Regions from separate parts of the Arthrobacter sp. AOP36-A1-22 genome, predicted to be linked through region 3. Evidence: riboswitches for the same ligand, from Rfam matches in the RefSeq annotation. Region 3 holds a riboswitch; each other region holds the start of a gene.
What was found. A riboswitch is a leader RNA that binds a small molecule or an ion and turns the genes downstream of it on or off. The one in region 3 is predicted to bind S-adenosylmethionine.
Positions count from the first base shown of each region.

Region 1: another riboswitch for S-adenosylmethionine. It lies ahead of ACT3S2_RS12605 (hypothetical protein); the one in region 3 lies ahead of ACT3S2_RS11365 (acyl-CoA dehydrogenase family protein).
Region 2: another riboswitch for S-adenosylmethionine. It lies ahead of ACT3S2_RS01970 (OsmC family protein); the one in region 3 lies ahead of ACT3S2_RS11365 (acyl-CoA dehydrogenase family protein).
Region 4: another riboswitch for S-adenosylmethionine. It lies ahead of ACT3S2_RS09745 (bifunctional o-acetylhomoserine/o-acetylserine sulfhydrylase); the one in region 3 lies ahead of ACT3S2_RS11365 (acyl-CoA dehydrogenase family protein).

Region 1 is NZ_JBQSWX010000022.1:36,740-44,320, reverse strand. It holds gene ACT3S2_RS12620 (amino acid transporter) at 1-343, shown strand, start outside; gene ACT3S2_RS12615 (helix-turn-helix domain-containing protein) at 350-925, opposite strand; gene ACT3S2_RS12610 (sodium:solute symporter) at 1,092-2,624, shown strand; SAM riboswitch class IV at 2,782-2,892, shown strand; gene ACT3S2_RS12605 (hypothetical protein) at 2,943-3,188, shown strand; gene ACT3S2_RS12600 (VIT1/CCC1 transporter family protein) at 3,424-4,572, shown strand; gene ACT3S2_RS12595 (hypothetical protein) at 4,599-5,816, opposite strand; gene ACT3S2_RS12590 (LOG family protein) at 5,923-7,083, opposite strand; gene ACT3S2_RS12585 (DEAD/DEAH box helicase) at 7,162-7,581, shown strand, end outside.
Region 2 is NZ_JBQSWX010000002.1:127,528-135,108, reverse strand. It holds gene ACT3S2_RS01980 (SRPBCC family protein) at 1-129, shown strand, start outside; gene ACT3S2_RS01975 (DUF6226 family protein) at 332-1,000, opposite strand; SAM riboswitch class IV at 1,153-1,268, shown strand; gene ACT3S2_RS01970 (OsmC family protein) at 1,303-1,845, shown strand; gene ACT3S2_RS01965 (DUF805 domain-containing protein) at 2,391-3,008, shown strand; partial or broken gene ACT3S2_RS01960 (DUF805 domain-containing protein) at 3,202-3,489, shown strand; gene ACT3S2_RS01955 (ABC transporter permease subunit) at 3,765-4,604, opposite strand; gene ACT3S2_RS01950 (ABC transporter ATP-binding protein) at 4,601-5,563, opposite strand; gene ACT3S2_RS01945 (TetR/AcrR family transcriptional regulator) at 5,547-6,212, opposite strand; gene ACT3S2_RS01940 (MBL fold metallo-hydrolase) at 6,322-7,581, opposite strand, start outside.
Region 3 is NZ_JBQSWX010000018.1:35,905-43,485, reverse strand. It holds gene ACT3S2_RS11370 (LLM class flavin-dependent oxidoreductase) at 1-499, opposite strand, end outside; gene ACT3S2_RS11365 (acyl-CoA dehydrogenase family protein) at 496-1,761, opposite strand; SAM riboswitch class I at 1,770-1,868, opposite strand; gene ACT3S2_RS11360 (OsmC family protein) at 2,249-2,854, shown strand; gene ACT3S2_RS11355 (sodium:solute symporter family protein) at 2,791-4,485, shown strand; gene acs (acetate--CoA ligase) at 4,577-6,577, shown strand; gene ACT3S2_RS11345 (alanine/glycine:cation symporter family protein) at 6,578-7,581, opposite strand, start outside.
Region 4 is NZ_JBQSWX010000014.1:11,365-18,945, reverse strand. It holds gene hutI (imidazolonepropionase) at 1-985, shown strand, start outside; gene ACT3S2_RS09765 (CPBP family intramembrane glutamic endopeptidase) at 995-1,738, shown strand; gene ACT3S2_RS09760 (TetR/AcrR family transcriptional regulator) at 1,794-2,378, shown strand; gene ACT3S2_RS09755 (GDSL-type esterase/lipase family protein) at 2,378-3,538, shown strand; gene ACT3S2_RS09750 (VOC family protein) at 3,614-4,258, opposite strand; SAM riboswitch class IV at 4,467-4,583, shown strand; gene ACT3S2_RS09745 (bifunctional o-acetylhomoserine/o-acetylserine sulfhydrylase) at 4,651-6,012, shown strand; gene metX (homoserine O-acetyltransferase MetX) at 6,030-7,205, shown strand; gene ACT3S2_RS09735 (SGNH/GDSL hydrolase family protein) at 7,224-7,581, opposite strand, start outside.

The DNA of each region.
Region 1 (7,581 bases), on a different contig from region 3:
CCTGCCGGTCACGGCGAAGCCGGTGTTCATCGAAATCGGCATCGGTGATTATTCGGATTTCGCCCAGGACGTGCTGGTCCGCGGCACGCTGCGGCACGGGTATGCGGTCCTGGAGGCCACCGCCCCCTCGGTCCGCACGGCACTGGCGGCGATCTGCCTGGGCATCCGCGACGAATACGGCATCATGCCGCATCTGTACTTCCGCTGGACCGAGGGCTCACCGGTGCGCAACCTGCTGGGTTTCCTGCTGTTGGGGCAAGGGGAGATCGCCCCGTTGACCCGTGAGGTGCTCCGTGAGGCCGAACCGGATCTGCAGCGACGCCCGTGGGTCCATGTCGGCTGAACCCGGCTACCTCGACGCGGCAGGGACCAGCGTCCAGAGGACCACCGCTTCCTCCTCCGTGGGGTTGATCCACGAATGCGGTTCGCGGCCCGGGAAGGTGACCGAATCGCCGCCCTCGAGCTCGAAGCGTTCATTGGCGAAGATGATGATGAAGCGCCCGGAGACCACATGCAGGACCTCGACCTCGCAATCCACCGAATACAGTTCGTCCTCGCCCTGCCCATGGGGTTCGATGACGGCGCGGATGACCTGCAGCCGCTTCTCCGACCGACTGGTCACCAGGCGTTCGATGATGCCGTGCCCGCCCAACGAGATCCGCGGGGCATCATCGAAACGGACCACATGGGTCTCGGGCTGGGCAAACAGCTCCCCCACCGACACCGAGAGGACCTGGCACAACGTGACCAGCGAGGCCACCGAGGGCGAGGTCAGGTCGCGTTCGACCCGGGAGAGGAAGCCCTTGGTCAGCCCGGTCGATTCAGCCACCTGTTCAATCGTCATACGCTGGGCATGACGCGCCGCCCGGATCTTCGAACCGATGGCAATCGGGGCGTTGCTGGGCTCGACGGGCAAGGCCTTCATGGGCGGTGTACTCCGGGTCTTCACAATGGATGTAGGTGCTGCATTACGTCACACAGCATAGGCCAATTGACCTGTTAGCCAGATCACTTTAGCTTAGTAGGCAACAGATGTTTACCTGTAAACATCATTTTTTGATCATCCTCCCTTTTCCGACCAGAGGTTCCCCATGGACATCATCAATATCGCGATCGTCATCGCGTACCTGATCGCGATGCTCGCGTTCGGCTGGTGGGGCAAGTCCCGCACCAAGAACAGCAGCGACTACCTGGTCGCGGGGCGCCGACTCGGCCCCTTCTTCTACACCGGAACCATGGCCGCCGTCGTACTCGGGGGCGCCTCCACCGTCGGCGGCGTCGGCCTGGGCTACGAATTCGGCCTCTCCGGCGCCTGGCTGGTCATCGCCATCGGCATCGGGGTGCTGCTGCTGAGCATGTTCTTCGCCCCGCGGCTGCAACGACTGAAGATCTTCACCGTCTCCCAGATGCTCACCCTGCGCTACGGCTCCAAACACGCCACCAACGCCTCGGCGGTGGTCATGCTGGCCTACACGCTGATGCTCTGTGCCACCTCCACCGGGGCCTACGCCACGATCTTCGTCGTGCTCTTCGACTGGGACCGCTGGCTCGCCATCGCCGTCGGCGGGGCGATCGTGCTCGTGTACTCCACCATCGGCGGCATGTGGTCCATCACCCTGGCCGACCAGGTCCAGTTCGTCATCAAGACCGTCGGTGTCTTCGCCCTGATGCTGCCCTTCGCCCTCTCGGCGGCCGGCGGCTTCGAGGGAATCTCCGCCGGCATCCCCGAACGGGCCCGCGATGAATTCTTCAGTTGGGGCGGCCTGGGCGCCGAGACGATCATCACCTACTTCGTGGTCTACACCCTGGGCCTGTTGATCGGCCAGGACATCTGGCAGCGGGTGTTCACCGCCCGCACCCCCAAGGTGGCCCGCTGGGGCGGAGCCACCGCCGGCATCTACTGCGTGATCTACGGCATCGCCGGGGCGATCATCGGCATGTCCGCCCGGGTCGCCCTGCCCGGCATCGACATCGAGGCCCTGGGCAAGGACGTCGTCTACGCGGAGGTCGCCATGACCCTGCTTCCGGTGGCCGTCGGCGGGATCGTCCTGGCCGCCGCCGTGGCGGCCATGATGTCCACCGCCTCCGGCGCACTCATCGCCGCGGCCACCGTGGCCCGCAACGACGTCACCCCCTTCGTCGCCAGCTGGTTCGGCAAGGAGATCGAGGTCAACACCGGGCGCAACCCCGAGCACGACGTCGCCGCCAACCGGTACTGGGTCCTGGGCCTCGGGGCCGTGGCGATCATCCTGGCGATCCTCGTCAACGACGTCGTCGCCGCCCTGACCATCGCCTACGACATCCTGGTCGGCGGGCTGCTGGTCGCGATCCTGGGCGGGCTGCTCTGGAAGCGCGGGAACGGCATCGGCGCCGCCCTGTCCATGGCGGCAGGGACCCTGGTCACCCTGACGACCATGATCACCCTGGAGGCACTGTCCACCGAGAAGTTCTCCGGGGTCTACGCCAATGAGCCCATCTACTACGGTCTGGGCGCCTCGTTGGTGGTCTATGTCCTGTTCAGCCTGCTCTCCCCGCCGACCCGCCCGGAAGTGGCCCGGCACTGGTCGGATCGGGTCGCCGGACGGGTCGACATGGAGGGCGTTTCCGCCGATCAGCAAGCCTGAACCCGCCCCGGCGTCGTCCTCGTTCCCCCCGGGTGACAGTGCTCCCGGGGGAGCAGATGTCGAACACGAATCTAGCCGCACCAACGCTGGGATGCAGCGGGAATGACGTGGAACACAGCTTGGGTTGCCCCGGCAATCACGTTAGGCTGGCAAAAAGCTTCATGAGACGCGGGCAACAGCTCCGACTACCCGCGCACCAACCCCAGGTTCGTGGGTGGTTCGGATGAAGAAGCGGCCCGCACGACAACGTGTTGGGTAAGAACGCACGAGAGGAAATCCGTGGCGCAAAGCGTCTCCGTCCTTCCAATTTTCGATTCGATGCTAGGCACCGTCTGCCTCAACGTGGACGGTCACTGGGAGCGCTTCATCGCGCCCCACCCCAAGGATCTCGACCATGCGCTGGCCAACACGGCCGGCCGACCGGTCTGGGAATCCGACTCCTGCGCACTGACCGTGCGTATTCCCCGGGCACACCGCCCCGACGGGGAAGCACAGGTGTTCTTCCTTGAACGCCTGCCCGTCCGCGACCGCGCCGAGGCTCCCTCGGGTATGCTGGTCGGCTGAAGGGGAGTAGTTCCACACCCCACCCGCGCTGGATCGTTGATCCGGCACGGGTGGACGAGGACCTGTCGACATACCGACCGCCCTCCCGGCGGTCCGGCATTCCACCCGGCACCACGCCGGGCGAACGAGACCTTCGGCCCGCCACTGGCGGTCCGAGGCTCGTGGCCACCCACCGACCTTTGACCGGCAGTCCCGCACCACCGCGGGGACATACGAACCGATTGAAGGACGCCCAATGACACCGGATGCCCCCTCCCCCGACGCCGATCCGCCAGCCGCGGAGGCCTCGCGTAGGGAGCCCACGCCCGCCGAGATCCGGCGCTGGCGCAAATACCTGGCCGACGAACGCGTCGAAGGTTCCATCTACCTCACCCTGGCCAAACGCCGTGAGGGCGAGGAACGCCAGATCCTGTTGGGTCTGGCCCGGGCGGAAGCCCGCCACCAGGAGCATTGGTCCAATCTTCTGGGCGAGCATGCCCGGAAGACCGCACGCCCCTCGCTCAGCCGCGTCATGCTGCGGTTCATGGCCCGCAACTTCGGTTCGGTCTTCGTCCTGGCCTTGGCCCAACGGGCCGAGGGCGCCTCCCCCTACGACAGCGACGCCGACGCCACCGCTCAGATGGCCGCCGATGAGCTGGTGCATGAGGAAGTCGTACGCGGGCTGGCGATCCGCGGCCGCAACCGGCTCTCCGGCAACTTCCGGGCCGCCGTCTTCGGGGCCAACGACGGGCTGGTCTCCAACCTGGCCCTGGTGATGGGCATCGGCGCCGCCGGGGTGTCCAGCGCGCTGGTCCTCTTTGCCGGGGTCGCCGGCCTGCTCGCCGGCGCCCTGTCCATGGCCGCCGGGGAATACGTCTCCGTCCGCTCGCAGCGCGAACTGCTCACCGCCTCCCAACCGACCCAGATCACGCTCATCGCCGCCCCGGATCTGGACCTGCAGGCCAACGAACTGGTCCTGGTCTACCGGGCCCGCGGCATGAGCCGGGAGGCCGCCGAGCACCGGGCCGCCGAACGGCTGGGGACCTTCAGCTGCGACTGCGACCCCTCATTGTCCCTGCAACCCGAGGTGCCCGAAACCGAAACCGGCGGCGACGAACACGAGGCCCTGGGCTCCGCCTTCGGCGCCGCCGCCTCCAGCTTCTGCTTCTTCTCCTCGGGGGCCTTGGTCCCGATCCTGCCCTACCTCTTCGGTATGGGCGGGCTGCCAGCCCTGCTGGTGGCCCTGCTCCTGGTCGGGGTCGCGTTGATGCTGACCGGGGGCATCGTCGGACTGCTCTCCGGCGCCTCCCCGGCCAAACGCGGGTTCCGGCAGCTGGCCATCGGCCTCGGTGCCGCCGGGGTCACCTACGTTCTCGGCCTGCTCTTCGGCGGGAACATCGGCTAGGACCCGCAGAACCCGGCCCCTTCCGTTCAGCTGGCGCGGCGCATCCGGCGGGCTGCGGCCACGGGGCGGCGGTCCCCCGCCGGGGGCGGGGTCGGCTCCTGCGTGTCCGGCTCGCCGGCCGGTTCGGTGCCCTGCCCGGGGGCCGGAGCATCCCGCCGTCCGGCCTTGGCTGCGGCGATCATCTCGCGTGCGGGCCGGCGTGGGGTCGTCGTCAACGGCCGGGGGGTCGCCCCGATCGGCGGCAACGGCTCCACGGGCACCTGCGGGGCGTTCTTCCGGGTCTTCGCCGCCTCGGCCTCCTCGGCCCGCGCGGCCTTCGTCCGGCGTTCGTGTTCCTGCCGGGCCGCCCTCTCCTCCTTGACCCGTTCGGCGGCGGCGGTCCGTTCCGCCTGGGCCCGCTCGAGCTCCGCCGCCTTCTGCGCCTTGGCCTGCTCCTCGCGGGCGGCCTCTGCCGCCTTCTCGGCCTCGACCCGCTCCTGTTCCGCGACCTTCTCGGCCTGGGCGCGTTCGGCCAGGGCGGCCTGCTCGGTCTTTTCCGTTTCCTTCAGTTCACGGGCGCGGCGGGCCTCGGCGGTGCGTTCGTTCCGGGCCGCCCGACGGGCGGTCTCGGCTTCCTCCGCCAGCACCAACCGTTCGGCCTTGGCCGCCTGGGCCGCAACGCCTTCCTCATCCTGCTGCGCCGCCTTCTGGGCGCGGGCCTGCTTCCGGGCGGCCTCCTTCGCCTCCTGGGCGGGGGTCAATGACTTGGCGCGGGGCTTCCGCGGGGAGGGACGCGGTGGTTCCGGCTCCGGGGGGCGCGGCGTATTGGGGTCGAAATAGTCGGCCAACCGATCCAGCGTGCGTTCGATGTTCACCGGGGTGCTGCGAGTGAACCCCATGACCTTCAGCGGCCATTGACGTTTCAGCCGCGAGGCATCCCAGGTCTCACGCACCAGCGTGCCCCGCGGGGCGGGGATCAATTCGTAGCGCCAGCGGTGGCCGTTGAAATGCCGCCAGGCGATCAGCCGGTTCTCCTCGAACTCCACCACCGTGTTCTGGATCCGATATCCCACGCCCAGGCGCATGTCCATCCCGAATTCGGAGCCCAGTGCCAGCCGCTGGGGTTCGTCCTGCCGGGCGCTCTTCACCGTGCCGGAGCCGTCGATGAGCGGATGCTTCGACGGGTCGACGAGTAGTTCGAAAATGGCCCCGGGAGGCGCCTGGACCAGGCGCTGCCGGGTCACGAGATAGGGATTCGAGTCCATAGCGCCAGCCTACCCAGCGCAGCTGCCGATCCTCTGGATCTCACCGGGCGCTGCGCCGACGGGTTCCGGGGCTCCTGCCCCGGGCCCGGGCCCCCCGGCGGGCCGGTCACCCGCCGGCGAGGATGTCCACGGCCGCCTCGGGGGTCTCCACCAGATGGATGGCCGCTGCCATGTCCCGGCCTTCGGCCAAGGATTCCAAGAGCGGCCAGGCCGGCAGTTCACGGGTCCAATGCCGCCGGCCCACCAGGATCATCGGGGTCTGGGTCCTGGCGGTTCCGTAATAGTTCTCGCAGGCATCCTGGAAGATCTCCTGCACGGTTCCGGCGGCCCCGGGCAGCACCACCAGCCCTCCGGTGCAGGCCTTGAGCAGCACGTCTTCACGGATCGAGTTGGCGAAGAACTTGGCGATATGGGTCGCAAACAGATTCGGCGGCTCATGCCCGTAGAACCAGGTGGGGATCCCCACCGTGGGTGTTCCCCGGGGATGGTCTTCCTGCACGGCGAGCGCGGCGCGCGCCCACTGCGAGATCGAGGGACGGAACGACGGGGCGGCGGCCAGCCGCGTGATGGCCGCCTCCAGGACCTCGTCCTCCTCCGCCGCGAGGTAGGCCCCGAGATTGGCGGCCTCCATGGCCCCGGGGCCGCCCCCGGTGGCGACCGTGAACCCGGCGCGGGCCAGGCTGCGTCCCAGATAGGCGGCGTCACGAAACCCTGCGGTGCCGCGTTCGGCCGCGTGTCCACCCATCACCCCGACCACCCCGCGGCCGGGGATCCGCCCCGGGGCATCGCCGTCGTGCGCACCGGCCAGCAGCTGCTCCAGGGCCACGCCGACCGCATGGTCGTGCAAGGTGGTGGCCAGGGCCATGTTCAGTCCGCCCCGACCGGCACCCCGGTGGCGGCTCCAGGCATAGATGCGCGCATCGGGGGTGTCCTCGTAGGCGTGGTCCTCCAGTCCCGCATAGAGGTCCTGTGCCGTGTAGAGCCCGCCGCGGTACGGATCGAACGGCAGCCCGGGCAGATCGGGGAAGACCAGGGCCCCGCGGCGACGTAGACCGGGGATGGAACCCGGCGGCAGATCACAGCCGAGGAAGACGGCACCGGAGACGTCGGACCGCTCCAACGCCCGTCCACGATCACGCAGATCCAATGATTGGCAATGCCAACCGGCCATCGGGACACCGCTGGTCTTCGTGCGGGAATCGAACTGGTCGACCGTGTCGATGTCCAGCTCACGGGGCGGTGTCTGCATCGCCGGCGAGGAGTTCATGAGCACACCCTACGGCGACAGCGGGCGGCCCGGCATCCTGGTTCGTCGGCAGGGGCCGGGACGTGAAACGATAGGAGGATGGCAGAATCCGATTTTCCCCTCGTTGACGCCCGCGAAATCCTCCGTGTGGTCGGTGGTGCGGCGTTCACCCGTGGGAAGGGCTATGCCAATGCGGAGCACGTCCTGGACCTGGAATTCAGCGCCGGGGACCCCCGGCTGACCGCCCGGGTCATCGGCACCGAGGAGGAGCCCTACAGCACCTCGGTGGCCCTCGTGGACCGCAAGGGGGAGTGGACGGTCGGCGAAACCTGGTGCAGTTGCCCGGTCGGCACCCATTGCAAGCACGCGGCCGCGCTGCTGATCTATTCGAACACCCTGCACCTGCGTGCCCAACGGGTCTTCTTCGAGAACACCGCTGCCCCGGTGAAGGTCCCCGCCTGGCAGGACACACTGAATTCGCTGATCAGCGCCGGCGGCCGCAGCGGATCACCGCAGCCC
Region 2 (7,581 bases), on a different contig from region 3:
GACCGCGTCGATTTCGCCGCACCGTTCGGCCCTCTCGGTCGTTTGGCAGAGAAGCTCTTCCTGGCCCGTTATCTGCAGAAGCTCATCGAGGAGCGGAACCGCCATCTCAGCGCCGGGCCCGTGGACTAATTAGCGGCCCTGATTGCGCGGATGCTTCCGTGCAACGCGTTCATTTCCGCGCTTATGGTTGCCGGTGATTCGCGCCATGAGTGCCTGCGGTTCTTGTGTTTCGATGTCGGCCAGGAAGCACGTGGCCATCATCCCGCGCAGTGTTGACGCCCGCCGGCCCTGATGGAAGATCACGACGGAACCGCCACGGGCACACGGTTTGTCAGCCCCCTGCCGCACCAGCCGCGTCTCGCACCGCTTCCGGCCACGGCCGCCAGTGCCCATCGGAAGGGAGCATGGCTTCTGCCACCTCCATCCTTCCCTCGGGCACATCCTCGGCATGGATGCACCCGGCTTCTTCCCACCGGCCCGGCTCGGCCAGCCGATAATCGACAGATTGGTCGTCGTTGGGATTAATTCGTTCAAAATAGCCGCCTGAGACGACGGCTCGCACCACGGATTCAAGGTTTTCCAACAGCTCCTGGACATCGTCATCGCAGGCATCGCAACCGCATACCGGATAGTGGGCGTCGTAGAGGGCGCCAGCGTGCAGGAAGATCCCCGGGAACCCGGTGAAGACGAAGGTCAGCGGGGCCGCGAGCAGGTTGGACGGGACGACCCGGACCGCGTGGACGACGTCCTCCGAGGGGAACAGCAGATCGGAAGCAACCTCCGGGTCCCGTTCGGCGACGACGTCAAAGGCGTCCAACAGCCAGTCGAGCTGGGCATCAGCGACCTCATGCAAGGGAGCGAACCGGTGTCGATGGCCCACCGTGGAGTAGGCGCGCGAAGGCGGAGACATCCCTTCCCACCGATGGCCGTAGGCGATCGGGGCGCCCTGTCCATCGCGATGGATCTCCGGGGTGAACTCCGGGCGCCGGTATCCGCTCATGGCCCCACGATAACCGCTGGGATACCCCCTGGCGAGGGGAATCCTGCTGCGGGGATGGCGGGCTCTCCACCCGCGGATGACCCGGCGTATGTCTCCGGATGACGCGACGCGTTTGCCCGATCGGCGTTCCCGCCAGCAGAATCGAACCCAAGAATCAAGAGATCCAACCTGAGGCCCTGGCCGGTTGGACGGCAACCCCCTTCGCCATAGTGGGGTGCCCCAGGTGACGATTCGACGCCGTCCCGACCGGGAGGCGTAAGTATGGCGCAGCGCCACGCTCGCCATGACAGCGAAGGAACGCCATGACCCAGACCCTTGCAGAAACCAGCATTTCCAACCGCGCCGAACGCCTCGATTCCGCGGGATCCGCCTGGGCGGAACGGATCGGTCAGAACACTGCCAGCGCATCGCTGCAGTTCCGCGCGACGGCCGACCCGGTGGGCTCGGTCGGTTCGACCATCCGCGCCGGACGCCACGAATTCACCGTCGACGAACCGGCGGCATTGGCCGGGGACGACGTCGCCGCCAGCCCCGTCGAATACGCCCTCGGGGCGTTGATCTCCTGCCAGGTGGTGGTCTACCGCCTCTATGCTCACCAGCTGGGCATCACGATCGACTCGCTGGACATCTCGGCGGACGCCGACCTGGATGTGCGCGGCCTGTTCGGCATCGAGGACAAGGTCCGCCCGGGATTCGGTGATGTGCGGCTGACCGTGGACGTCTCGGGTCCGGCCACCGAGGAACGCTATGCCGAACTCCAGGCGGCCGTCGACGCCCACTGCCCGGTATTGGACGTCTTCACGAACCCGACCCCGGTGACCACGACCCTGCGGGTCAACTCCTAGAAGGCGGCCAGCAGCCGACTCCCAACAGGACCTCCGAACCGGCTGTACCTGCCGAATTGCACGGTGTTGTCCCTGGGGCTGCGGCTCCTGGTGTCCAGTCACGATCCATGAAGCAGCGATCTCTTGATGTTCATGAAGTGAGCTTCTGTCTAGTTCGACGGTCCAGTGACAACTGTCCGGCTCCCGGCACCGTGATGGCCAAGTTGAAACCGCTGAGCTGTCGTGGATCGGGGTCTTCCCCGAGGACCAGTGCGCCCAGGCCTGCCACTGCCGGCGGCGGGAGCCGTCAGCAGGGCAGTGGCGGTGGCCGGCAGCCTCCAGAGGTCCCCCTGAACCACAAGGTGTAGGCGGGCAATCCTCCGATGCCACCGAGCTAGAGGTAGCCGGTTGCCCCGGCGGCCTCGAGCTAGTCGGGGTGGCTCCGGGGGCCTACCCCACACCAAGGGCAGACACGACGCGACATGGGGAGTCCTCCCCATCGCATGTCAAGGCTCCATCTGGAAGACTACTCCCGATCACCCGAAATACTTTCGATGGAGGAAATTTTGAGCAGCAGCACCCCCAACCCCTATGGCAACCCCGGAGGGGTCACCATGCCCACCCATGGTGAGGCTCCCTTGGACCAGCCGCTCTACGGGGCCAGCTTCGGCCAGGCCATCAAGCGCTTCTTCAAGAAGTATGCGACCTTCTCGGGTCGGGCCAGCCGCAGCGAGTTCTGGTTCTTCGCGCTTTTCAACGCCATCGTCTACACCGTGTTCTACGGCTTGGCGATCGGATTCGGACTGGCCGGCTCCGACCCCGTCACCGGTGAAATGGGTGCCGGCGGGGCCATCCCCTCCTTGGTGATCGGGCTCTATGGGTTGGCCATCATCATCCCGTCCATCGCCCTGAGCGTCCGCCGCCTGCACGACGGCAACTTCAGCGGATTCCTGTACCTGCTGATCCTGGTGCCGATTCTCGGTGGGCTCGTGGTCCTCGTCCTCATGATCATGCCCTCCGTCCCCGAAGGTGCTCGTTTCGACGCCGATGGCGGCGCGGCAGCCTACGGGAACGCCTTTGGCACCTCTGCCGGGTACCCGGGAGCACCGGCTGCCGGCGGCGGTTTCGCGGGCCAGAACCCCCCACAGGGCTACCAGCAGCCCACCGACCCGACCCAGGGCTAGCCAAGCCCCGGCGATGTCCCGGCGGTCCGCCGCCGGGGCATCGGCCCCGCACGCCAGCGCACACCGCCTGGCCTCGACTCCCCCGGAGAACCCCTTGAGCGCTGGTTACCCCAACCCCTACGGCGGCCCCGCGGGATCCGTCGCCCCGTAAAGCAACCCCTCGGGGCGCACCGTCACCTTCGGGGAGGTCCCGGTGGAGCAGCCGCTCTACGGCGCGGATTTCTATCAATCCGTGAAGCGCTTCTTCGGCAAATATGCAACCTTCAGTGGTCGAGCGAGCCGGAGTGAGTACTGGTGGTTCTGCCTCTTCAACAGCATCGTCTATCTCGTCCTCTTCGCCGTGTTCATCGTTCTCGGGGTCGGTGGCATGGACCCGGTGACCGGCGAGATGGGGCTCGGCGCCGCCTTCCCGCTCCTGCTGCTCACTGTCTACTGGCTGGGGACCTTCGTCCCGAACATCGCGCTCTGCGTGCGTCGGCTGCATGATGGGAACTTCAGCGGGCTGTTGTACCTGCTCACCCTGATCCCTTTCTTCGGCGGGGCTGCTCCTCTTCATCCTCCTGCTCATGCCCTCGGCCCCCCGCCGGCGCCCGTTTCGACGCGGATGGCGGAGCGGCAGCCGGCGCGGCCATGCTCGGGGCACCCACCGGGCATCCAGGCTCCGCGGTCGGCTACCCCGGCGCCCCGGCCGGCGATCCCGCGGGGCAGTACCCTCCACAGGGCCACCGGCAGCCCACCGATCCGACGCGGGGCTAGTCACGCCCCACGGATGTCCCGGCGGTTCAATGCCAGCACCGAGAGCCCGATGCACACCAGACCCACCCCTGCCAGCAGGAGGGCCGCCGGGACATCCACCCCGCTCACCAGCGGGGATTGTCCGTAGGCCCAGTAGTAGGGCGACAGCCCGTGCAACCATTCCAGTTCCGGATTCTGGTTGCCGATGGCGTTGAAGGCGTATCCCAGCACCGCCACCACGGCTCCGACGCCGATCCCGTGGATCCGCCGCCCCCCGATAGCCCCGCCCAATAAGGCGAAGGAGCCGTTGAAGAACACCAGCAGGGCGAACATCAGCACCCCTGCCACGGCATGGCCGGCGTCGATCCCCAGTTCCGAGGGCCCCTTGAGGATCAGCAGCACGGCCAGGATGAACAGGTGCAGGAGCAGGATCCTCATGACCAGCGCCGCGGCCCGTTCGAGGACCAGCTGGCTGCGGGTCACGCCGTGGGCCAGGGTGAGTTCGAGCAGGCCCGATTCCTCATCCCCACCAATGGCAGCCGCCCCGGCGCCGACGGCCATGATCGTCATCAGCAGGAAGCCGATCAGGCCGAAGACGGTCGCCTGGGTGTAGCCCGGTCCGCTGGTGATCTGGCCGTAGTTCAACGCGTCGACGAGTTCGGGGGGCAGGGACTGGATCATTTGCTTCATCTGCTCGCTGCCCCCGATGGACGGGTAGAGCGGCAGATACAGGCCCATCACCGCCAGCATGGCCAGCGCCCAGATGAGCATCGAGGCCTTCGCATCGATGAGCGCCTTGGAGAAGAGCGGAAGGACTCGCGGACGGCTTTGCCGGCCGCGGTGCAGGGCGGTGGCGCTCATGAGGTGGTCCTTCCGGCGCCGTGGTGCCCGTCGGTGGTTCCCGGGGTCCGGTACAACCCCAAGACCACCTCTTCCAGATCCGGTTCCTCCACGGCCAGGTCCACGGGCCGCAGCCGGGGCAGGAGGTCCACCAGCTCAGCCACCGGACCGGACCACGTCGCCGAGGCCTGGCACACCGGCCGGCCGTCGCCGTCTTGCATCTGCTCCAGCCGTAACCCGTCGAGGCCTTCCAGCGCCCCCAATAGCCCCCGCACCTGGTCGACGGGCAGCGGGGTTTGGATGCGCAGGCGGCTGGTGGCTCCCTCGCGTAGTTCGGCGACCGTGGAGGTCGTGGCAATGGCTCCTTCGCGCAGGATCGCCACGGTGTCTGCCGCCTGTTGGATCTCGCTGATGACGTGCGAGGAGAGGAAGACCGTTTGCCCGGCTTCGCGTGCTTCGGCGACCAAGGACAGGAATTCTTGTTGCATCAGCGGGTCCAGTCCGCTGGTGGGTTCATCGAGGATGAGCAGTTCGGGTTCGTGCATGAAGGCCTGGATGATCCCGAGCTTCTGCTTATTGCCCTTGGACAGCCGACGGGTCTGCCGATCCAGGTCGAGCCCGAGGCGTTCCGCCAGCCCCTCGACCCGGCCGGAGGCGACGGGCCCGCTGATGTCCTCGAAGTGGCGCAATAGCCGCCGTCCGGTGGTCCTGCCCTCGAGGATCAGTTCCCCGGGCAGGTAGCCGATGCGTCGTCGGAGGTCCGGACCGGCCTGGCGCGGTGGGACGCCGAGGACACCGAGGTGTCCGGCGCTGGGCCGGATGATGTCCAGCAGGCAACGCATCAGCGTGGTCTTTCCGGCGCCGTTGGGCCCGATGACCCCGAACACGGATCCGCGCGGGACGGCGAAGTCGATACCGTGCAGGACCTCGTTGTTTCCGTAGCTCTTGTGCAGTCCAGTGACTTCAATGGCGTGGCCCATGACCGTCCTTTTCTTCGAGCGTGGTGGCGGCTTCCCGCGTAGCGTCAAGGAATGCGGAGTCCGTATACAACGGATGCGTATAAAGGTCGACGGCGGGGACCGCGAGTCGGTCGATGGCTTCCACACCGAACCCCTGCTGGCCCAAACCACGGGCGACATGGCGACCCAGGACCAGCAGGCCCAACGACTGGGTGACCATCAGGGCGGCAGTGGCTTCGGGGTCCCCGACCTGGCGCATAGTCCCGGCCCGGGCGCCGTCCTGGAGGATCTGCAGAGTCAGGGAGAAGTAGGCGTCGAAGAGGGAGTCCCCTGCCTCCGAATCCTCCACCACCGCTCGTCGGATATAGGCGAGCTCACGTTCATATGCAGCGGGGTTGGCCAGATATTCGGTCAGTGCGTCACGCAGCTTGGCGGGGTCTTGGGACTTGGCGGTGGCCGATTCATGGGCCGTTTCCAACACGTGGGTATCGCAGGCCCGGCGCAGCCCCTCCTTGGTGCCGAAATAGTGGATGACCAGCCCTGGGGAGACCTCGGCGGCGGAGGCGATGTCGCGCACCGTGGTCCGGGAGAAGCCGTGCCGACCGAAGAGGGTGATCGCGGCATCGCGGATCCTGGCCCGGGTCGTGACATCACCATCAATTGAACGCATGTTTAAGATACTAAACAACGGTTCAGCATAGTCAAGGGTCGGACGCTGCACGCACGCAAAGGAGGCGGCCCCGCAGTGGGGGGCCGCCTCCTTTCGTCAGGGAATGAGCCTAGGCATTCACTGCCTGGCATGCTCCCTTCCATGCCTCCCAGCCGGCATAGCTGCCGTCGAGCTCGATGACGTCGTGACCGGCACGGCGCAGGGCGCTGGCGGCGACCGAGTTACGCACCCCGCTCTGGCAGTAGGTCACGATGGTGCCCGAGGTCGGCAGCTCGTCCTGGTGCCACAGGACGCGCCCGCCACTGAGCTGTTCGGAGCCGGGGATGTGGCCCTCCGCGTGTTCGGTCTTATTGCGCACATCGAGCACGAGTGCCGCGTCGAAGCCCTCGAGTTCCTCTGGCTGGAGCAGCGCCGGGGTATGCATCGGCAGCCCCTCCAGGCCGGTGACGTAACCGGCGACCCGGTCGATCCCGACCCGCACCAGGTGGTCCCACATCTCCTGGGCTTGATCCTGGGTGTCCGCCAGCAGAACCAGTGGACGCTCATCGGTCTCCGGGTCCACCGCCCAGGCGCCATAGCTGGCAATCTTCTGACCAGCGGGGATGTTCAGCGAGTGGTCCACCGTGCCCTGGTGCACCTCGTGGTGTGATCGGGTATCGACGAAGCTCACCGTGTCCAGTTCGAGATCGCGGCGAACGTCGTCGGTGGAGAGCTCCTCCAGGGCGGGGCGTTCGCCCAGCATCGCCGGGCCATCTCGGTTTTCCCGCTTCATCCGACCGAAGTAGGCATGGGCATCGGGCTGGCCGTTGAGCAGCTCGTGAACGAAACCCTGCTCGTCATTAGCGGCAATGTACGGTCCCCACCAGGAGTAGAGGCGCTCATACCCGACGGTGGTCGCCGGGACCGCACCGAGGGCCTTGCCGCAGGCGCTGCCCGAACCATGGGCCGGCAGGACCTGGACGTAATCCGGTAGGGCCAGGAACTTCTCGCGCAGGCTCGTGAAGATGAGGCTGGCCCCTTCGAACCGGGTATCCACTCCTCCGGCTGCCTCGTCGAGCAGATCCGGCCGGCCGAGGTCCCCGACGAAGACGAAGTCCCCGGAGAGCATGAAGCCGGGCTGATCGGAGAAGGCCCCGTCGGTCACCAGGAACGAGAGGTGCTCCGGGGTATGCCCGGGGGTATGGGAGGCGGTGAGCTTGATGTTCCCGACGGTGATGTCATCGCCGTCGTAGAGCCGGTTGGCCTCGAAGTCATATTGCCAGTCGGGGCCACCTTCGCCGGAAACATACATTTCGGCCCCGGTGGCAGCGGCCAGTTCACGGGTACCTGAGAGGTAGTCGGCGTGGATGTGGGTTTCGGTCACCGCGAC
Region 3 (7,581 bases):
CGGCGTGGTCGTAGCGTTCGTCGTGTTCCATCTGGTCTTCCTGGCCCATGTTCCTGGCTGCCGAGGGCAGGTATCCGGTCACCACGTTCCAGCCGAGGCGGCCGTTGGTCAGGTGGTCCAGGGTCGCCAGTCGGCGGGCGAACGGGTAGGGGTGTTCGTAGGCGGTTCCGGCGGTGACCCCGAAGCCGAGGTTCTCGGTGACGGAAGCCATCGCGGAGACCAGCAGGAACGGGTCGTTGACCGGGACCTGGGCGCCGGCGGAGAGCGGGGTGGAGTTGGTGGATCCGTAGACGTCGTAGGTGCCCAAGACGTCCGCGATGAAGATCCCGTCGAACAGCCCCTTCTCCAGCGTCTTGGCCAGTTCGGTCCAGTAGCCCAGTTCCTTATAGCGCCACGCCTGGTCCTGCGGATGACGCCACAGCCCCGGCGATTGGTGGACCACGCAGTTCATGTCGAAGGCGTTCAGGCGGATCCGGCGGCGTGCTGGTGTGGTGCTCATTTTTCTCCTTCAGGGGTCTTGAGGTCGCCGACGGCGCCGAGTTTGCGCGGCGTCGCGGCGTTGACCTCGTAGTCGCCGACGATGCGGGACTTGTACATGGCGGGGTTGTGGGTGGCTATGGTGCGCGCGTTGCGCCAGTGGCGGTCCAGATTGCAGGCGGTGGAGGTCGCCGAGGCGCCGAGGCCGTCGAAGAGCTTACTGGTCGCCTCGAGCACGAGTGGTTGGATGCTCGTCTGGGCCCGGTTGGCGGCCAGCTCACTGACCGCGTACTGCTCCGCGGGGCTCAGCCCCGGTTGGCCGATCACCGATTCGAGTTCGGCGATGGCGGCCAACAGGATCGCGTCCACGGCACAGGCGGTCGCCGAGATCTCTCCGATGACCTGCAGGACCTGGGGTTCATGCCGGGAGGGGACGCCGGTTCCGGTGGTGAAGGCGCGTTCACGCAGTTGGGTGTGGGCGCGGGCGTCGGCGAGGACCGCCCGGGCGATACCGGCCTGGACGGCGAGCAGTACCAACTGGAAGATGGCCGATTCCGGGTGGACGTCCAGCACCTCGGGGTCCAGGAGCGTATCCACGGGAACCCGGGCGAATCCGGTGGTCCCGGTGCCGGTGAGCTGTTGGCCGAATCCGTCCCAATCGTCGTGGATGACCACCCCCGAATGCTGGGTGGACACCACCGCGACGTGGCGTCCTTCAACCGCTGGCGCCATGGCGGTGACCGCCACCCAGTCGGCGAAGATCGTCCCGGTGCAGTAGTACTTCTGCCCCGTGAGCATCCAGCCGGCCTCGGACTGTTCGACGGCGGTGTTCAGGTGGCCCAGGTCGTTGCCGCCGCGCTCGGTGTAGGCGTTGCCGACGATCTGCCCGGCGACGAAGCGGGCGAACCAGCGCGCCTTGACCGCCTCGTCGTGGAGCAGCAGCACCGATTCGACGAAGCCGATATGGGCCCGCAGCAATTGGGCGATCTGCGAGTCGGCCTCCCCCAGCTCGATGAGCAGGCGGAAGGAATCAACCAGCGAGGCGCCGAAGCCGCCGACCTCCCGGGGGACCCGCAGGGCACCGAAGCGGGCCTGGTTGAGCCAGCCGACCTGTTCAAAGGGCAGGATCCGCCGGGCATCTCGGTCGGCGGCGCCATCGGCGATGCTGGCGAACACGGGTCTGAAGACCGCCGCGAGTTCGTCGTAGTGTCCGTCGGCGGGCACGCCGGGGGTCAGTTTGATCAGGTGTCGCGGGGTCGCTTCGTCGATCGGCAGGGCAGCCACAGAACATCACTCCATCGGTTCCGGCGTGAGCACCTTCCTCCCGACGGATCGGGAAGGGGTTGCTGCGGCGTCATCGAGCCAGATCTCTCGGCCGCTCTGGATGGTTGTTGTCTCCATTGGGCCACATCATGGGCCCTCAGCGCCACCGTTGGAGTCAACGGAAACCACTTTTCCGGGGTGTTTCAGCCCAGGTTCCGAGCCCCAGGCAATCCAAGCAACATCGAATATTTCCGTTATTTGCACGGGTTCTGGACACGAAAGTTCAATCCGGGCACCTCGCAGGAAACATCAATGAAATATTTCGCAACGCGTCGTGTGAAGTTGCTTCTTCTGGTGCCGGTGGCCTTTAGTGGAAAGGTACCCATCCCGAGCGGCCGAGAGATCTGGCTCCGTGACGCCGCAGCAACCACGCCGAACAAGGCCCCGCCACCCCGCGGAACCCGTCACCGGCGAAGGTGCTTCCGCCAGGAACGATGGAGCTGAGTTCATGAGCATTGCCCCGACCCGTACGACCGACGCACAGCAGACCCGCCTCGGGGGCTCCGTCTCCCCGAAAGCCCACGACAAACGCATTCGTTCCCAAGGGACGTGGCAGGGATCCATGCGGACGAAGATCCGGATCCGGGCCTTCGGCTTCGAAGTGGACGAGCCCGAACCCGTTGGCGGGACCGATACCGCCCCCACTCCCATGGAATACATGGTCGGCGCAGTCAACGCATGCCTGGGCGTGGTGGTCGAACAGATCGCCGAGGAACTGCAGATCGGTCTCGAAGCCATCGAGACCTATTGCCTGGCTACCCAGGACACGCGCGGATTCGCCGGTACCGCCGATGTCCAGCCCTTTTTTCATTCCTGCCGGATCGCCGTCCACGTCCAGACCGGAGAACAAGATGCCAGCCGGTTGGACCAGCTGACGACGTCCGTGGAATCACGTTGTCCGGCGCTGACCCTGATCCGCGCCGCCGGCGTTGTCGTGGATCTCCGCTGGCATTTCGCGGAGTTGATCGATGTCGACGCTCCTGAAAGGGAATGCAACAACGCGGATGCCCTCTCTCGCGGTCTCGACTCGCGGTCCCGAAAGGTGGAGCAGTGACATCGGCGGGCGCATGGACCATCGGCTTAGCCGTGGGCTATACGGCTCTTTTGCTCTTTGGCGGCCGCTGGTCCCGCGTGCGCGCAGGGCGTCCCGGCGGACAGGGCTTCTTCGATGGCGGCCGTTCCTTCAGCCCTTGGACCGTCGCCTTCTGCATCACGGGGCTCTTCTCGGGCTCTTCATATATTTCCATCATGGAACTCAGCTATCGGACCGGGATTTCCGCTGCCTGGTACGGAGTGGCCGAAACGGTGCAAATTCTGCTGATCGCCTTGTTGCTGGTGAAACCGCTGCGGGAGAAGCTCGTCGTGACGGTCACCGGCATCATCGGTGATCGGTTCGGTCGGGCGGCTAAAGCCATCGCGGGCGTCATTACGGCGGTCACTTTCCCCATGTGGTCGGTGGCCACAACGATCGCCTTCGCCTCGGCTTTGACGGCGTTCACCGATTTGCCGCTGCAATGGACGGTCACTGCGACCGCGCTGCTTCTGTTGGTTTTTCTCTGGTCGGGCGGCATGAGGTCCGTGGCATTCAATCAGACGTTGAACTGCCTGGTCTTCGTCGTCATGCTCGTCATCGCGGGCTTCGTAGTGTTGTCGAATCCCGGCCCCGGCGGTTGGCAGGAATTGGCAGCCACCCGTCCGGCGATGGTCGACCCCGGAAATGCCGGGCTGTCCCTCATCGTCGCCTGGTTTGGGACATTCATCGTCAATGTGCCGCTGGCGCAGGCTGCCTTCCAAATGACCATGTCCTGCCGCTCTCCGCGTGACGGCCAGAAGGGCCTGTATGCGGCAGCCCTCTTCGGGATCCCCTTCATCGTCCTCGGTGCCCTGGTGGGGACCTCCGCAGCCATTGCGGTTCCCGACCAGGAACTTGGCCTCGTGGCTGTCCCCTATTACATCAGCGAGACCCTGCCGGCGCCGCTGGTCGGCCTCTTCTTCCTTGGCGTCTGGGCCTGCGCCATGGGCTGGGCGGGGCCATGCCAGTTTTCCGGAGCCACGTCCCTGGGCCGTGATGTCGGCAGCGCATTACGCCCCAAGGCCACCGAACAAGATCTGGTTCGCTACACCCGGTACTCCTTGGTTGCCCTGACGGCCTTGATGATCCTTTACGGGATCCTTCGCACCGAGCAGGCTGCCTGGTGGAACGTCCTTGCCTGGACCTTGCGCAACGGGGCCACGTTGGCGCCGGTTCTCGCGGTCTTCCTTTGGCCGTTGGCCAGCCGTCGGGCAGTACATGCAGCCATGCTTTCCGGGTTCCTTGCCGGCATTGCCTGGAACCAGCTCTCGGGCTGGTCCGCCACAACGTTCTTCGCAGGAATCCATCCCGTGTGGGTTGGAATGGGCATCAACCTTGCAGTCATGGTCGTGGTCACGCTGGTGACCGTGCCCTGGGAATCCACCCCGGATCGAAAACGACGAACGGCCGGCATCCGCTACACCGCGGGTGGAACGTTGGTCGCTGCAGCACTGCTGACGTTCGGAGAATGGCTGGGACATTTCGGGCTTCTGGGGCTGGGACTCTTCACCGCCGTGACCCTCTACTCACTGGCGATCTTCAATCTCACCGTAGGAACCACCCGCCGGCAGCACCTGCCCACCACGGAAGAAACCATCCCGGTTTCCGCCTAGGACCCCACCGGTCATCTCCCGGGGGCCGCTACCCACCGCGGGGAAGCCTTACATGGCCCCGCGTCATACTGCCCACCCGATTGGAGCACCCATGACCAACGTACCGACAATGGACTCCCCCACTGCCGACGCCCAGCTCGATGTCCTGAACGCCGAAGCCGCACGCCTGGACTTCTGGGCCGAGGCCGCGGCACGCCTGGACTGGACCGAACCCTGGCATACGATCCACAGCACTACCGCCGTGGACCCGGTGGCCCGCCGGGGCCCCGAACTACGCTGGTTCGAGGGCGGGAAACTCAATGCGGCGGTGAACTGTGCCGACCGGCATGTCGCCTCCGGCCAGGGGGAGAAGGTCGCCCTGCATTTCGAGGGCGAACCCGGGGACCGGCGCAGTGTCACCTACGCCGAGCTGACCGGCATGGTCAGCCAGGCGGCCCACGCCTTGACCTCCCTGGGCATCGGCGTCGGGGACCGCGTGGTCATCTACCTGCCGGTGCTGGTGGAGACCATTGTCATCACCCTGGCCTGCGCCCGGATTGGTGCGGTGCATTCGCTGGTCTTCGGCGGCTTCTCGGCCGAGGCCCTGCGATTCCGGGTCGAGGACACCGGGGCGAAGCTCCTGGTCACCACCGACGGCCAGTTCCGCCGCGGAACCGCGGTGCCGGTCAAGGCCCACGCCGACGCCGCGGTGGCCGGGGACAACGCCATCGAACACGTATTGGTCATCCGTCGCACCGGCAGCGGGATCGCGTGGACCGAAGGCCGGGACCTGTGGTGGCACGAGGTGGTCGAGAAGCAGCCGCGCACCCACGCCGCCGAGGCCTTCGACGCCGAAACCCCGCTGTTCATCATGTACACCTCGGGGACCACCGGGAAGCCCAAGGGTCTGGTGCACACCACCGGCGGCTACCTCACCCAAGCCTCCTGGAGCCACGAGTTCCTCTTCAGCCATCCGGACCCCGGCCAGCGGGACCTGGACGTGCACTGGTGCACCGCCGACCTGGCCTGGGTCACCGCCCACACCTACGAGATCTACGGACCACTGTCCAACGGTGTCACCCAGGTCCTCTACGAAGGCGTCCCCAACGCCCCGCATCCGGGACGGCACTTCGAGATCATCGAACGTTATTCGGTGACCAGCTACTACACGGCCCCGACCCTGGTGCGCTCGCTCATGGGCTGGTTCCCGGACGGTATCCCCGCCGATCACGACCTCTCCTCCATCCGGATGGCCGGCACCGTCGGGGAGGCCGTGAACCCCGAGGCCTGGCGTTGGCTGCGCACCCAAGTCGGCCGCGATTCCGTGGTTCCCGGTGAGCCCAATGCAGGCATCCCGATGGTCGACACCTGGTGGCAATCCGAAACCGGCGCCACGGTCCTCTCCCCCCGCCCCACCGACATAAGCTTCAAGCCCGGCTGCGGCACCCGCGCACTTCCCGGGGTGGCCACGGACATCGTGGACGAGGACGGCGCCCGGGTCCCGGCGAACGTGCAAGGGAACATCGTGCTCACCGCCACCGGCCCGGCCATGGCGCGTACCGTGTGGGGCGATCCGGAACGCTACTTCACCAGCTATTGGCAGAAGTACGCCGCGCAGGGCTGGTTCCTTGCCGGAGACGGCGCGAAGTACGACGACGACGGCGACATCTGGATCCTGGGGCGCACCGATGATGCGGTGAACATCTCGGGTCATCTGCTCTCGACCATCGAGATCGAATCAGCTCTGGTCTCCCATGCGGGGGTCGTCGAGGCGGGGGTCTGCCCCTCCGTCGATGCCACGACCGGCCATGCGGCAACGGCGTTCGTCGTGCCCCGCGACAAGGCGCTCCTCGGGGGCGGCACCAGTTCCGGGTCGACGCCCTCGCAACTGGCCGCCGCCGCCGATCTGCGCGCTCACGTGGCAACCCAGATCGGCCCGATCGCCAAACCGCGCGACATCGTTTTCGTCCCCGATGTCCCCAAGACACGGTCCGGGAAGATCATGCGCCGGCTATTGACCCAACTGTTCGAAGGATCCGCGTTGGGCGATACGACGAGCCTGCAGAATGAAGAGTGCCTGCCCGCCCTGCAGCGAATTTGTACCGCTGGCTGATCATTCGGTGTCCGACACCGACACCTTCCGCTGGTAGCCGCGCTGGGTCAGGTGGTCACTGACGTCCTCTTCGGTCCAGCAATCGATGTTCTTGATTTCCGGCATGTCGGTGGCCAGGAAGACCGGGTCCAGGCCCTGGGCCCGTTGGGCGTTGTAGTGGCGCAGGAGCTTGAGTGCGGTGGGTGCCAGGATGGTGATCACCACCAGGTTGATCATGGCAATGAAGACCATCGTGACCCCGGCCAGCGACCAGGCCAGGTCAACGGAGATCACGGACCCGAGGAAGACGACGGCGGTGACGGCGAGCGCGAAGAGGGTCCGCACCCGCTTGTTCCGGGTGATGAAGTTGACGTTGGCTTCCCCGTAGGAGAAGTTGCCCAGCACCGAGGTGAAGGCCAGCAGGAACATGATCACCGCCAGGGCGATCGCCGCCCACGCCCCCAGGTTGCCGACCAGGGATTCCTGCACCATCACCAGGCCTTCGCCGCCTTGTCCGAGGTCCGGGAAGGCGATGAGGACGATGAACGCGGTGATCGAGCAGATCAGCAGCGTATCGAAGTAGACGCCCAGCGTCTGGGTCAGTCCCTGCTTGACCGGGTGGCTGACCGAGGCGGTGGCGGCGACGTTGGGGACCGAGCCCATGCCGGCTTCGTTGGAGAGCATGCCGCGCTGGACGCCCTGGACGATGGCGACGCCGATGCCGCCGCCGACGGCTGCCTTGACGTTGAAGGCCCCGTCGACGATCTGGCCGATGACGCGTGGGAGCTCTTCGAAGTTCATGAGCACGATCACGAGGCCGAAGCTGACGTAGATCAGTGCCATCAACGGCACCAGGTTCTGCGCCACGAAGGCGACGCGGCGCATCCCGCCCAGGACGATGGCGGCGGTCATGCCGGCCAGCAGCAGCCCCAGGGCCCAGGGTAGCCAGGTCACGGATTCCGGATCGGTGAAGGTGCCGACCGCGCCGGTGACGGCGTCGACGATGGTGTTGGACTGCAGCGAGG
Region 4 (7,581 bases), on a different contig from region 3:
GGCCAGGATGGCCGGCGCCGACTACGCGGCCGGGGGGATCAGCGTCACCATGGAGGCGACCCGGACCGCCACCGATTACGAACTCACCCGACTGCTCATGGGCCGGGTGGCCGAGGCCGCCGCCGGGGGGACGACCTACCTGGAGACCAAGACCGGCTACGGCCTGGATGTCACCGAGGAAGCCCGCCACGCCCGGATCGCCTCCACGATCGTGGACCAGGTCACCTATCTGGGCGCCCATCTGGTCCCGCCGGGCGCCGACGCCGAACAATACACCGATCTGGTCTGCTCCGACATGCTCTCCGCCGTGCGCCCCTACGTGAAATGGGCGGATGTGTTCTGCGAACGCGGCGCCTTCACCGAAGACCAATCCCGCAGGGTCCTGGCCGCCTCCCGTGATGCGGGCCTGGGCCTGCGGGTCCACGGCAACCAGCTCGGTCCCGGGCCGGGGGTGCGGTTGGCCGTGGAATTCGGGGCCGCGAGCGTGGACCATGTGAACCACCTCGACGAGGCGGATGTCGACGCGCTCGCCGGATCCTGGTCCGGTTGGGATGCCGCGAGCGGAACGGGGGAATCCGGGACCGTGGCGACCTGCCTGCCCGCCTGCGACCTCTCGACCCGGCAGCCGCTGGCCGAGGGGCGCCGGCTGCTCGACGCCGGCGTCCAGATCGCCCTGGCCTCGAACTGCAACCCGGGGACCAGCTACACCAGTTCGATGGCCTTCTGCGTTTCCACGGCGGTGCTGCAGATGCGCCTGTCCCTGACCGAGGCCCTGCAGGCCGCGACGATGGGCGGGGCCCTGGCCCTGGGGGTGCAGGACCAGGTGGGCAGCATCGAGGTCGGCAAACGGGCGGATCTGCAGCTGCTCAACGCACCGTCGGCGGCCCATCTGGCCTACCGACCGGGCATGCCGTTGACCGGGGCCGTCTGGCGGGCCGGGCAGCGGGTGGATCGGACCGCCGTGGGGTCCGCGCCACTGGCCTAGTATTCACCTATGCGTAGCAAGAGCCTGTGGCCGGAAATCCTGATCGTCCTGGGGCTCTCGCTGGGGCAGTCCGCCCTCTACGCGATCGTTTCGCTGATCGACAAGCTCAGCCGCGGCCCGCTGGGATCACAGACGACCACGCTGAATAATTCGCTCAGCAACCGGCAGTACTTTGATCTGACCTACCAGCTGATGGACATCATGTTCGCCCTGGTTCCGGTCGCCCTGGTGTTCTACCTGTTCTATCTGGCCGGCAGGAACGGGTTCCGTGCGCTCGGATTCGATCTGCGCCGGCCCGGAAAGGATTCATGGCAGGGGGTGGGGCTCTTCGTGCTGATCGGGGTCGGCACCCTGGGGCTCTACGCCGTGGGCCGGACGCTGGGGGTGACCACGGCCCTCGTCCCCGAGGCGCTGGAACCATATTGGTGGACCATCCCGGTGCTGGTGCTCTCGGCCATCCGGCACGGGATCCTGGAGGAGACGATCATGATCGGGTACCTCTTCGACCGGTTGCGGCAGCTGGGCTGGGGGACCTGGCCGATCATCCTCACCAGCGCGGTGGTGCGGGGCAGCTACCACCTCTACCAGGGGTTCGGTCCGTTCCTGGGCAACGCCGTCATGGGGGTGATCTTCGGCTGGATCTACACCCGGACGGGCCGGGTCATGCCATTGGTCATCGCCCATGCGCTGCTGGATATCGCCGGTTTCGTGGGGTATTCGCTCATCGGTTCGGCGATCGGGTTGGGAACCTAGCCACCCCTGGACCTACAGCTTGTAGGCAAACGCCTACAGGGTGTAGGTTCAATGCATGAAACGTGCACCCCTTCACCAGGCAGCAGTGGTCCAGGCAGCCGCCGAACTGGCTGACCGGGATGGCTTCGAGGCCATCACGGTCTCGGCGTTGGCCCGGGAGGTGGGCGTCCGCCCGGCCAGCCTCTACTCGCATGTCAAGGATCTGGCAGCCCTGCTGGACGGGGTGCACGAACTCGTCCTCGGCGAGGTGGCCGAGGCGGTGGCCGCGGGGATCGCTGGGCGCTCCGGATACGAGGCGCTCGTGGGTCTGGGTGAAGCCCAGCGCGACTTCGCCGGGCAGCACCCCGGCCGGTGGGCCGTCCTGGCACGGCCCGCCACGCCGAAGACCGCACGCTCCGCGGGGGCCATCCGCCTCGTTGACCTCACCTTCTCGGTGCTCCGCGGCTACCGCCTGCCGGAGACCGAACTGGTGCACGCGACCCGATTCATGGGCGCCACGGTCAACGGGTTCCTGGCCCTGGAACGGGCCTCCTCCTTCGAGCACCGCGACGAGCAGACCCGGACGTCTTGGCATCGCGCCCTGGAAGCCCTCGACCGCGCCCTGGCTAGCTGGCCCACCACCACAGAGCAGGAGCACTGATGATCACGACCGACCTCACCACAGACCTCGTCCGGGGCGCCGCCGAACTCGAGCAGACCCCCGACGGGATGCGGATCCACCGGCTGCCGGCCTGGGTGCGCCGGCAATACCCTGAACAGACCCTCATGGACCGTGAATCCCAGCCCGCGGGCGTCCGCATTGTCGTGAGGACGACTGCGACCCGGATCAAGCTCGTCTCCCATTCGACGCACACCGCGTTCCGGGGGAGCGAAAGGCCCCGTGGCCGCATCGACGTCTTCGTCGACGGCAGCCTCCAGCTCGGCGACGAACTCACCGGCGGGGACGCCGTGGAAATCGACATGGCCGCCGGCTCGATGCACCACGTGGCCGGGCCCCACCACACAACCGTCGTGGAGGGCCTCGCGCCAACGGAGAAGACGCTCGAATTCCACCTCCCCCACAATGAATCCCTGGAGTTGATCAGCCTCTGCTCCGACAAGCCGCTCCACCCCGCGCCCCGGACCCGTCCGCTGTGGGTCCACCACGGCAGCTCCATCAGCCAGGGATCGAACGCGGCATCCCCCAGCGGGATCTGGCCCGCCGTGGCAGCCCGCCGGGGCGGGGTCGAACTGCACAACCTCGGCTTCGGGGGCAGCTGCTTCGTGGACCCCTTCATGGCGCGGGTGATCCGCGATGCGCCAGCGGACGTCATCAGCGTCAAACTCGGCATCAACATCGTGAACCTGGATGCCATGCGCGTGCGGACCCTGGTCCCGGCCATCCACGGATTCCTTGACACCATCCGCGAGGGGCATCCCACCACGCCGCTGGTGTTGATCTCCCCGATCTTCTGCCCGATTCACGAAAGCACGTCGGGCCCCGGCACGATCGTCCCGGAGAGCCTGGGGACCAGCCAGGTCAAGTTCAGCGCGACGGGGACCCCAGGGGATGAATCGGCGGGACGGCTGACCTTGGAGGTCATCCGCCGCGAGATGCGCTCCCTGGTCGAAGACCGGGCGGACGATGCGAACCTGTACTTCCTGGACGGACTCGAGCTGTATGGGGCCCCGGACGAGGCCGAGCTGCCGCTGCCGGACAACCTGCATCCGGATTCCGCAACGCATCAGCTGATCGGCGATCGCTTCGCCGATCGGGTCTTCGCCGCCGACGGACCCTTCGCGGCGGTGCCGCGGCACTGATCCGGGACGGCACAGAGCGAAAACGACGGCGGCCCGCGGGCCGCCGTCGTTCGGTGTTCCACCTCCGTGAGCGGATCAGAGGGTGATGGTCCCCGAGGGGGTCTCGAAGGTCACCGTCATGATTCCCGGGGTGCCATTGGGGGCCTCCCACTGGACTTCGACATCGCCCAACGGCGACTCCGAGGGGGTGCCCAGCCATTCGCGGACCCGTTCGACCGAACCGGCGATCGCGATCCCGGAGATATGCCCCTGCGGATCCAATGCCCGGGAGGGGTGCAGGTCCTCGGTGCCGGTATCCCAGCGCAGCATGTAGGGCACCTGCGGGTCGGCGATCAGGCCCTTGATGCCGATCTGCTGCCACGTCAGTTCTTGGCCGTCGGGGAACTTGCGGTTGCCCGGGACCGATGACCGGCCCAGACGTTCCTCGAACGGGGCCAGGTCGTCAACGGCGACGCACCAACCCATCCATCCGCCACCCATCTCCGATCGGGCCCGGACGGCCTGGCCGAACGGCGCCTTGTCCGAGGACGGGTGGTCCAGGACCTCCACGACCTCCAGGTACTGGGTGTTCTTCAACGGGAAAATGACGTTCCTGGTCCCGAAGCGGGGATGAATGCCTCCCTTGACGGACTCGATCCCCAGAGTCTTGCCGACACGGGCGGCCGTCGCGGCCAACCCGTCTGGTCCACATGCGTACGAAACGTGATCCAACCTCATCATGGCTTCATGATCGCACTTTGTGAGGTGCGTCTCGACTTAGGGTGCCCTAAATCACCATGGTTCGTATTTTCCTCGACCCGTTTCCCGGGCCTCCATCGCGGCCGTCAGGAGGGGGACCGGACGGGGGAGGGGGAGGAATGTTGCGCCCTGCGGTCATATTGACGCCGCGTTGTTGCGGCGGCCGCCCCGATCCACAACACTGGAGGCAGGTCATGAGTGCCAGCGCGAAACCCCGGTTTGCTGGCCGGCAACCCTCCACTCGCGGTGGGGTGCCCCGGGTGAAGACCTGGTTCGCCTCCACAAGGAGAACGGACAAGCGCGGGTCACCTCCCGGCGTTCCCTTCCGGGACCGCCGTGGAACAGGGGCCCCTGAGTCGTAGAAGGGGACAGAAATGTCTGCATCATGGTCTTTTGAAACCCGCCAGGTCCACGCCGGACAGGCACCGGATCCCACCACCGGGGCCCGGGTGCTGCCGATCTACCAGACGACGTCGTATGTCTTCCCCAGCGCCGAGAGTGCCGCAGCACGCTTCGCGCTGAAGGAACTCGAGCCGATCTACACCCGCACCGGCAACCCGACGCAGGAAGCCGTCGAAACCCGGATCGCCGACCTCGAAGGCGGGGTCGGGGCCCTGCTGCTGGCCTCGGGCCAGGCGGCGACCACGCTTTCGATCCTCAACCTCGCGGGAGCCGGGGACCATATCGTGGCCAGCCCGAGCCTCTACGGGGGAACGCAGAACCTGTTCAAGCACACGTTGAAGCGCCTCGGCATCGAGGTCACCTTCGTGGAGGATCCCGACCACCTGGATTCCTGGCGGGCCGCGGTGAAACCGAACACCAAGGCATTCTTCGGTGAGGTCATCTCCAATCCGCGCCAGGACGTCCTGGATATCGAGGGCGTCAGCACGGTGGCCCACGAAGCCGGGGTCCCGCTCATCGTGGACAACACCCTGGGCACCCCGTACCTGGTCCGCCCCATCGAATTCGGTGCCGACATCGTGGTGCACTCGGCCACGAAGTACCTGGGCGGGCACGGAACCTCCGTCGCCGGGGCCATCGTTGATTCGGGCAACTTCGACTTCGCGGCCGACCCGGAACGCTTCCCGGAATTCAATACCCCCGACGAGTCCTACAACGGGCTGGTCTTCGCCCGCGATCTGGGGGTCGACGGCGCCCTGGGGGCGAACCTGGCGTTCATCCTCAAGGCGCGCGTCCAGTTGTTGCGCGATCTGGGTTCGGCGGTCTCCCCGTTCAACGCCTTCCTGATCGCCCAGGGCCTGGAAACCCTGAGCCTGCGCATGGAACGCCATGTGGCCAACGCGCAGAAGGTCGCCGAATGGCTCGAGGCCCACGCCCAGGTCGACTCCGTCGCCTTCGCCGGCCTGCCCTCCAGCCCCTGGTACGAACTCGGCCGCAAATACGCCCCGCGGGGCGTCGGCGCGGTCCTGGCCTTCGAGATCTCCGGCGGCGAACCGGCCGGCCGGGCCTTCGTCGACGGCCTCGAACTGCACTCCAACGTCGCCAACATCGGCGATGTGCGCTCGCTGGTGATCCACCCGGCCTCCACCACGCACTCCCAGCTCTCCGACGCCGAACGCGCCGCGGCCGGGGTGGGAGCCGGACTGGTGCGCCTGTCGGTGGGCATCGAGCACATCGACGACATCATCGCCGACCTCGAGGTCGGTTTCGCCGCCGCGGCCGCCGCCGGGGACGAAGCCGCAGAGGCCGCCCCGGAAGTCCAGGCCGTCCGGTGAGCCAGGGCGTCGGCGACGTGAGGGAACGACGTCAGGCCCCCGGGGCGCCGTTGATCCGTGACGGCATCCTCAAATGCGTGCCCATCGGCGGCTACCGCTTCGAGACCGGCGGCTGGCTGCCCGAGGTGATGATCGGCTACGAGACCTGGGGGACCCTGGACGCCCGGGCCTCCAATGCGGTGCTGTTGCTGCACGCCCTGACGGGGGATACCCATGTCTCCCGGGGGCACAGCCAGGAAGAAGGCTGGTGGGAAGGACTCGTGGGTCCGGGAAAGACGATCGATACCGACAGGTTCTTCGTCGTGGCCCCGAACATGGTCGGCGGCTGCTATGGCTCCAGCGGGCCCTCCAGCCTCGACCCCGACGGGCAGGCCTGGGGCTCCCGGTTCCCGTTCACCACGGTGCGGGATTCGGTGCGCACCGAGGCCCGGTTGGCCGACTACCTGGGCATTTCACGCTGGCACTCCGTCCTGGGCGGTTCCCTCGGTGGAGCGCGAGCGTTGGAATGGGCGGTGGAATACCCCGAACGCGTGGCCCGGTGCGCCGTCATTGCGGCCACCGCGGTCGCCTCCGCCGAACAGATCGCCTTCGGGCAGATCCAGACGCAGGCCATCCGGCTGGATCCGGACTTCTCCGGTGGCGACTTCTACGGAGCGGCGCCCTCGGCCGGCGCCCTCGACGCCGTCGGCACCGTGGCCCGGGGCAGTGGCACCGGCCCCCTCGCGGGGCTGGGGATCGCCCGCCGGCTGGCCCACATCACCTACCGTTCCGAGCCGGAACTGGAGATCCGTTTCGGGCACGAGGGCCAGGCCGAGGAGGACCCCTTCGGCAGCCCCGGCTTCGACCGGGGCCGGTACCAGGTCGAAAGCTATCTGGACCACCAGGCCGGCAAGCTGGTGACCCGCTTCGACGCGAACTCCTACATCGTGCTCACCGAGGCACTGGTGGGGCATGACGTCGGACGGGGACGGGGCGGGGTCGAGGCCGCCCTGGCCCGGACCGGCGGGGTGGAATTCCTCATCGCCGCCGTCGACAGCGACCGGCTCTACGGCCCGCAGCAGTCCGAGCGCCTGGCCGCTGCCCTGCCGGAGACACCGCAGGTCCAGTACATCCATTCACCGATCGGCCACGATGGCTTCCTGACCGACATCGAACAGTTGAACCAGGTCCTTCGTTCGGGGTTCTACGCCTGAGGGCCCCGCCCCGGGAACCTAGTCCGCGTCGTTGCGCGGATCCCCGGCACCCACGCTGTGGGGGGTCCCGCCCGGGGAAAAGGGCATGGCCTGCGGGCGTTTGGCCGTGATTCCGTCACCGCTGGACTGGTGCCGAAGCCGCCGCAGCACCCAGGGCGCCAGATGCGTGCGCGCCCAGACCAGGTCCTCACGCCGGGCCACCCTCCAGGGCTTGGGCTCCGAGGGGCTCGGCTCCAAGGCCGTGAGCTCGTGTTCGACGTTGAGGGCATCCAGGGCCATCATCGCAATGGTGTGGTGGCCCAGCGGTGAGAAGTGCAGCCGGTCCGGGGCCCACATCCGGGGTTCGTGGAGCTGGCGCATCGCCCACATATCGGCG